DNA from 2 places in the Phytobacter sp. V69 genome. Region 2 is predicted to be linked to the other one. Evidence: riboswitches for the same ligand, from Rfam matches in the RefSeq annotation. Region 2 holds a riboswitch; the other holds the start of a gene.
The links. Region 2 has a riboswitch for thiamine pyrophosphate ahead of thiB (thiamine ABC transporter substrate binding subunit). Riboswitches for the same ligand answer to the same signal wherever they lie in the genome.

Region 1 (3,413 bases), on a different contig from region 2:
AGGTGCTCTTTCGGCGTCACGTAGCAGAGCATGGCGCAGCCAAACCAGCCGATCATCGCCGCACCAATCCCGGAGGTGAAGTGGTCATAGCCAGGCGCGATGTCCGTGGTCAATGGCCCCAGGGTGTAGAACGGCGCTTCATGGCAGTGTTCCAACTCTTCGGTCATGTTGCGGCGGATCATCTGCATTGGCACATGGCCGGGGCCTTCAATCATCACCTGCACATCGTATTCCCAGGCAATTTTGGTCAGCTCGCCCAGCGTATGCAGTTCAGAGAATTGGGCTTCGTCGTTGGCATCCTGAATGGAGCCTGGACGCAGGCCGTCGCCCAGTGACAGGGAGACATCGTAGGCGGCGCAGATTTCACAGATTTCGCGGAAATGTTGGTAGAGGAAGTTTTCCTGGTGATGCGACAGGCACCATTTTGCCATGATCGAACCGCCGCGTGAGACGATCCCCGTCAGGCGTTTGGCGGTCATCGGCACGTAGCGCAGCAGCACGCCTGCGTGGATGGTGAAGTAGTCGACGCCCTGCTCAGCCTGCTCCAGCAGGGTGTCGCGGAACGCTTCCCACGTCAGGTTTTCGGCGATCCCATTGACTTTTTCCAGCGCCTGGTAGATCGGCACAGTACCGATCGGCACCGGGCTGTTACGCAGGATCCACTCGCGGGTTTCGTGAATATAACGGCCCGTTGACAGGTCCATCACCGTATCGGCGCCCCAGCGCGTGGACCACACCAGTTTTTCGACCTCTTCCTCGATGGAGGAGGTGACCGCCGAGTTACCGATATTGGCGTTGACCTTCACCAGGAAATTACGACCGATAATCATCGGTTCTGATTCCGGGTGGTTGATGTTGGCGGGAATGATGGCACGCCCGGCGGCCACTTCATCGCGCACAAATTCCGGGGTGATATTTTCCGGCAGATTCGCCCCAAAGCCGTGGCCAGGATGCTGCTGTCGTAATACCTCACCGCGAATACGCTCGCGGCCCATGTTTTCGCGAATGGCGATAAACTCCATTTCCGGCGTCACAATCCCCTGACGTGCGTAGTGCAACTGGGTCACACACAGGCCAGCTTTGGCCCGTTTCGGCGTCAGTAAGCCACTAAAACGCAGGTCGTCCAGGCCGTCATCAGCAAGGCGCTCTTTGGTATACGCGGAGCTGCGATCGCGCAGTTCTTCACTGTCGTCACGGGCATTAATCCACGGCTGACGCAGCTTTGCCAGTCCTTGCTGGACGTCAATCGCCACATCCGGATCGCCATACGGGCCGGAGGTGTCGTACACCGGAATGGCTTCGTTTTCTTCGTACTGTGGATTTTCTTTGCTGCCGCCAAGCAGTGTGGGGCTAAGCTGGATTTCACGCATTGGAATACGGATGTCCGGCTGCGAACCGGTGATGTAGATGCGTTTTGAGTTGGGGAAGGCTGTTCCTTCCAGGGTATCGATAAAGTGCTGCGCCTGGGCGCGTTGTTCACGACGGGTCAGTTTAGTAGTGGCAGACATAGCTCATTCCAAATGTTAAGGATATGGCTTGTCAGACGACGGACGGAGTAATGACAGCAGATCACCCCGAGGGTGATTGATGTGAATGGATTACTCTTGTTCCCTTCGCAGGTTCTAACCTGATCAGGTTCCGCGGATCCCGAATTAACGGTCTCAGCCCTTTCCACTTCATCAGCGGAAATATAGGCACTCCGACAAGAAAAACCCCATCCGAAGACGGGGGACTGTTTTTTAAACTACGCGTTAATGCGAAAGAACTCAAGCCGGGCGCGCGATTCCGCTTTCGTCGTTCGCGCTGTTCTTAAGATTGTTGTCGAAGGCCAGGACGATCAACTTATCCTCAAGCGTGAAGCGGGCCGCAAGGGCTTCGCCGATGTCAGACAGCGCCTGCTGAAACTCGGCATAGTTGTCGTCATCGATAGCGTTTTCCAGGCTGGAATCGTAGTACTCCATAATTTCCAGAGTATTCACTTCCAGAAGGGGATAAAGCTGAGTGGCGGCTAAAAGTGGGCTGGTCCCTTCCATTTCACTGATAATCCGTTCATAAATACTAAAATGCCCGGCGGAAAGGTAATCGACCAGATTATGGCAAAATTCGTCCAGCGCTTTTTCGTTAAGCTGCATGTATGATCCTTTGCCGGGTTTTATGCCAACCAGATTGTAGTAAGAAACCAGGAGTTGCTTGCGAATATTCAGCCAGCGATCGACCAGTTTGTTACTTCCTCCAACGCGCTCTGTCAGGCTTTCTAGCTGGTTTAGCATAATTGACTCCGCAATATTAAGATTAAATGCCTACCCGAATGTAATAATAATGTTAACAAAATGCCAAAACTAAGGTAGCACACACAAAATGCATCGAATTATCGAATCATCAGATAATGGCTGGTGGATCGTAAGCCATGAACAAAAATTATGGCTTCCTGGTGGAGAATTACCACGGGGAAGTGCAGGAAATTTCGATCTTGTGGGTCTCAGCGCACTCCAGATTGGCGAATGGCAGGGTGAACCCGTCTGGATGATCCGCCAGAATCGTCGGCAGGAAATGGGATCCGTTCGCCAGGTTATCGATCAAGATGTTGGGCTCTTCCAGTTAGCAGGAAGAGGGGTACAACTGGCCGAGTTTTACCGTTCACATAAGTTCTGCGGCTACTGCGGACACACCATGCACCCCAGCCAAACGGAATGGGCGATGCTCTGCGATCATTGCCGCGAACGTTACTACCCTCAGATTGCTCCCTGCATCATCGTCGCCATTCGTCGTGAAGATAAAATTCTGCTGGCGCAGCACACGCGTCACCGCAACGGCATTTACACGGTGCTGGCCGGGTTCGTTGAAGTCGGTGAAACGCTGGAACAGTGCGTCGCCCGTGAAGTGATGGAAGAGAGCAGAGTGAAAGTGAAAAACCTGCGCTATGTGACCTCCCAGCCCTGGCCCTTCCCGCAGTCGCTGATGACCGCATTTATGGCCGAATATGACAGCGGCGAAATCGCTATCGACCCGAAAGAGCTGATTGATGCGGGCTGGTATCGCTATGACGATCTGCCGTTGCTCCCTCCTCCGGGCACCGTGGCGCGCCGTCTGATTGAAGATACGGTGGCGCAGTGTCGGGCAGAGTATGAGTGACATACATGTTACACTGGGCGCATAAACGCTAAAGGAATGTAAACATGACCGAATTAAAAAACGATCGCTACCTTCGCGCGTTGCAGCGCCAGCCAGTGGACGTGACACCCGTATGGATGATGCGCCAGGCCGGTCGCTATCTGCCGGAATACAAAGCCACGCGCGCGCAGGCGGGTGACTTCATGTCGCTGTGCAAAAACGCGGAGCTGGCATGCGAAGTGACGCTGCAGCCGCTGCGTCGTTATCCGCTGGATGCCGCGATCCTCTTCTCGGACATTCTC
Region 2 (3,413 bases):
ATCACAATACCATCGGCGGACGAGGGCAGGCCGATGCTGTTATTGAGCAGCAGGAAAAAGCCGGTCGCCAGCACAATGCCCGGCATCGCCAGAATCAGCATGCCGCTCATCTCCAGCGCCTGCCCGGCCAGCTGAAGCTGGCGGGCGCGTAGCTCGCGGCTGCTCCAGAGCAGCATCATGGTCAAGGTCACACACAGCAATCCCGCCGCCAGCGCAATGCGCACCGAGGTCCAGATGGCCTGCCAGAGCACGGGCTGGGTAAGAACATGCAACAGGCTGAGGTTAAGGCCATCGAGAATCACCGCCAGCAGCGGCGGTAACAGCAGCAGGAGCGCCAGGGCAATAAGCGTGTAGTCGGCGATACGGCTGAATGGACTGTCTTCCGGGTCGCGCCAGCCCTGAATCTGATGGCTACCAACGGAAAGGGTTTTGCTCAGGCGCTGGCTAAGCAACACCAGCCCAAGGCAGCAAATCATCTGAATCAACGCCAGCAGCGCCGCGCGCCCTGGGTCGAAGTCGTAACTCAGCGCCTGATAGATAGCCAGCTCAATGGTGGTTGCCTGCGGGCCGCCGCCGAGTGACAGCACGGTGGCGAAACTCGCAAAGCAGAGCATAAAAATGAGCGCGGTGACCGGGGGGATCTGGCGGCGTAGCCATGGCCACTCGACATAACGGAAGAACGACCAGCCGCGCATCCCCAACTGGGCCGCCAGCTGGCGCTGTTCGCCGGGGATCTGTTCAAGCGCCTGTAACAACAGACGTGATGCCATCGGCAGGTTAAAAAAGACGTGCGCCAGCAGAATACCCAACAGCCCGTACGGCGAGAATGTCCACTCCAGGCCTGCCGCGCGAAACGCGGAGGCAATCCAGCCCTGGCGGCCATAGACGCTCAGGATCCCAAACACCCCGACCAGCACCGGGAGGATCAACGTCATGGCACACAGGCGCAGTAGAGCAAGACGACCGGGGAAGCGTCGCCGATAGAGCGCGCGGGCGAGAAAAATAGCCGGTGCGACGGAAAGCAGCGCCGAGAGAAAGGCCTGCCAGAAAGAGAAACGCACCACGTGCCACAGATAGCTGTCCTGCAGGAGCGCAGCCAGATCTGCCGTGGGGGCGTTTTGCCAGAGTGCGAGAAACGCGGCGATAGCCACCGCCACCATTAACGTAGCGGCGGCCAGGCCGGGAACCAGCCAGCCGAAGGTTAGTGGCTGACGGCGCGTTGCCATGCATTAATCCATTCGCCGCGCTGGGTTGCGACGTCTTGCGGGGTATATTCCAGCGAGGTCTGTGGTTTCACCAGCGTGTCAAAACCCACGGGCAGGGCGACGTTGTTGACCGGGAACATCCAGTTGCCGGTCGGGATGGCGTTCTGGAATGCCGGAGAGACCATAAATTTCAGGAACTTCTCTGCCAGCTCCGGCTGCTTGCTGGCAGCGGTACGGGCGGCGACTTCAACCTGCAGGTAGTGACCTTCGATAAAGGCCGCGGCGGCGTAGTTGTCTTTCTTCTCTTCAATGATGTGGTAAGCCGGAGAGGTGGTGTAGCTCAGAACCAGGTCGCCTTCCCCTTTCAGGAACAGACCATACGCTTCGCTCCAGCCCTTGGTCACTGTGACGGTTTTAGCCGCCAGTTTTTGCCAGGCTTCCGGGGCTTTATCGCCATACACTTTCTGCATCCACAGCAGCAGGCCAAGGCCCGGCGTGCTGGTGCGCGGATCTTCATAAATCACGCGCCATTTCTGCTCGCTTTCCACCAGTTCTTTCAGGCTTTTCGGTGGGTTTTTCAGCTTGTTTTTGTCATAAACGAACGCGAACCAGCCGTAGTCAAACGGAACGAAGGTATCGTTTTTCCAGCCGCCAGGAACGGTAACGGCGTCCGGGGAAATGCCGCTTTTGGCGAACAGTTTGGTCTGTGTGGCGGCTTCCAGCAGGTTGTTATCCAGCCCCAGCACCACATCCGCTTTGCTGTTTTTGCCTTCCATACGTAAACGGTTAAGCAGCGATACGCCATCTTCCAGCGCGACAAATTTCAGCTCACAGTTGCAGTCGGCTTCGAAGGCTTTTTTCACCGCCGGCCCCGGCCCCCATTCTGCAGAGAAGGAGTCGTAGGTATAAACGGTCAGGATCGGTTTCGCGAAAGCGGGTGCTGCGGCAAGCAGCAGGAATGGCAGAACTTTTTTAAGCACTTTGCACCTCAAAAATGGGTGGCAAAGAGGATTTTAAGCGATAGCCTCAAATCCCTTCGCCGGCGTTATCCGGATCAGGTTCGACGGGTATTTTCTCAGCACACGCTTTTGGCGCAGCACCCCGTTGAGCACCGCGCCATTGTAATGAGTTTGTAAGTTTTCTGAAAGCATCCCTTCATTATTCGGCTGGACGTACCAAAAACGTAAGGATTATGGGTCGGGCGGGGCGAACCACGCGGATTTGAAGTCAAACCAGCCAAGGGTGTTCATGCGCAGACCGCGCATACTGCGCTGGCCCTGAATCCTTAGCCAGTGGTGAATCAGCGGCACCATGGCTTTGCTTGCCAGTAGCTGCTGACACCAGGCGGCTAGGTTCATCTCCCCGGCGCGCCAACGCTCCGCATCGGCCTGCCAGTCCAGTGAAACGCAGTGCTGAATCAGCGGGACTTCATATAAATGGGTGAAGAGGGAGAAATCGAGCGGCAGCGTGAAGTTGGCGCTGTTGAGCCAGATATCGCTGACGATATCGCCACGGTGCCACTCCTCATAGTCCACCTCTTGTATCTCAAGGGGTACGTCATGCTGCGCCAGCAGCTTGCTCATGGTGTGGGCAATGGCTTTGTGCTCATTGTGATCGCGGTAAAAGGTCAGCGTAAGCGACTCCAGCCCCGCCGGCTTTTCACCGCTGGCCGGGCGCGCATGGTGCCAGCGCGGCAGCAGGCCATACGCCGGGAACCAGTACTGCTGATAATGCTCTTCTGCGTGATAAAGCAGCCGGGTGGGGGAAAGTACCTGACTTATCCAGTCGCGCACGGCCTGGTTTGCACCCCGATGTGAACGGGCATCGAAGAGCAGATAGTAACAGCCTTCCTCAAGGCGGCTTTCAACGGCTTTCTCGCCGTCGGTGGGGCCATCGATGGTCAGGCCGCCGTTCGGCTCATCACCAATTTCCGGCAGCACCCAAACGTTCACCTCGTCAATAAGAGCACGATAGCCGAAGTAATCATCAAAGGCGTGGATTTTCAGCTGGTTATTGTTGTTGCGGGTGACCGCGTAAGGCCCGGTGCCGACCGGATGGCTGGAGAAATTCGCCATTGAGTTCCACTCCTGCGGCAGGATCATGGCTGGCACATGCCCCATCAGCCAGGGCAGCCAGTTGTCCTGCTGTGACAGGTGAATATCCAGCGTCCAGGGCGTCGGGGTGACAATCTGAGTGATATGCGAATAG

Region 1: it holds a riboswitch for thiamine pyrophosphate, as region 2 does, so the genes downstream of both, thiC (phosphomethylpyrimidine synthase ThiC) here and thiB (thiamine ABC transporter substrate binding subunit) in region 2, are expected to answer to the same signal.

What each region holds. Positions count from the first base shown of each region.
Region 1 is NZ_CBFFRL010000022.1:27,478-30,890, forward strand. Features, by position in the region: gene thiC (phosphomethylpyrimidine synthase ThiC) at 1-1,508, opposite strand, end outside; TPP riboswitch at 1,592-1,712, opposite strand; gene rsd (sigma D regulator) at 1,767-2,270, opposite strand; gene nudC (NAD(+) diphosphatase) at 2,359-3,132, shown strand; gene hemE (uroporphyrinogen decarboxylase) at 3,177-3,413, shown strand, end outside.
Region 2 is NZ_CBFFRL010000012.1:27,036-30,448, forward strand. Features, by position in the region: gene thiP (thiamine/thiamine pyrophosphate ABC transporter permease ThiP) at 1-1,226, opposite strand, end outside; gene thiB (thiamine ABC transporter substrate binding subunit) at 1,202-2,185, opposite strand; TPP riboswitch at 2,219-2,319, opposite strand; gene sgrR (HTH-type transcriptional regulator SgrR) at 2,396-3,413, opposite strand, start outside.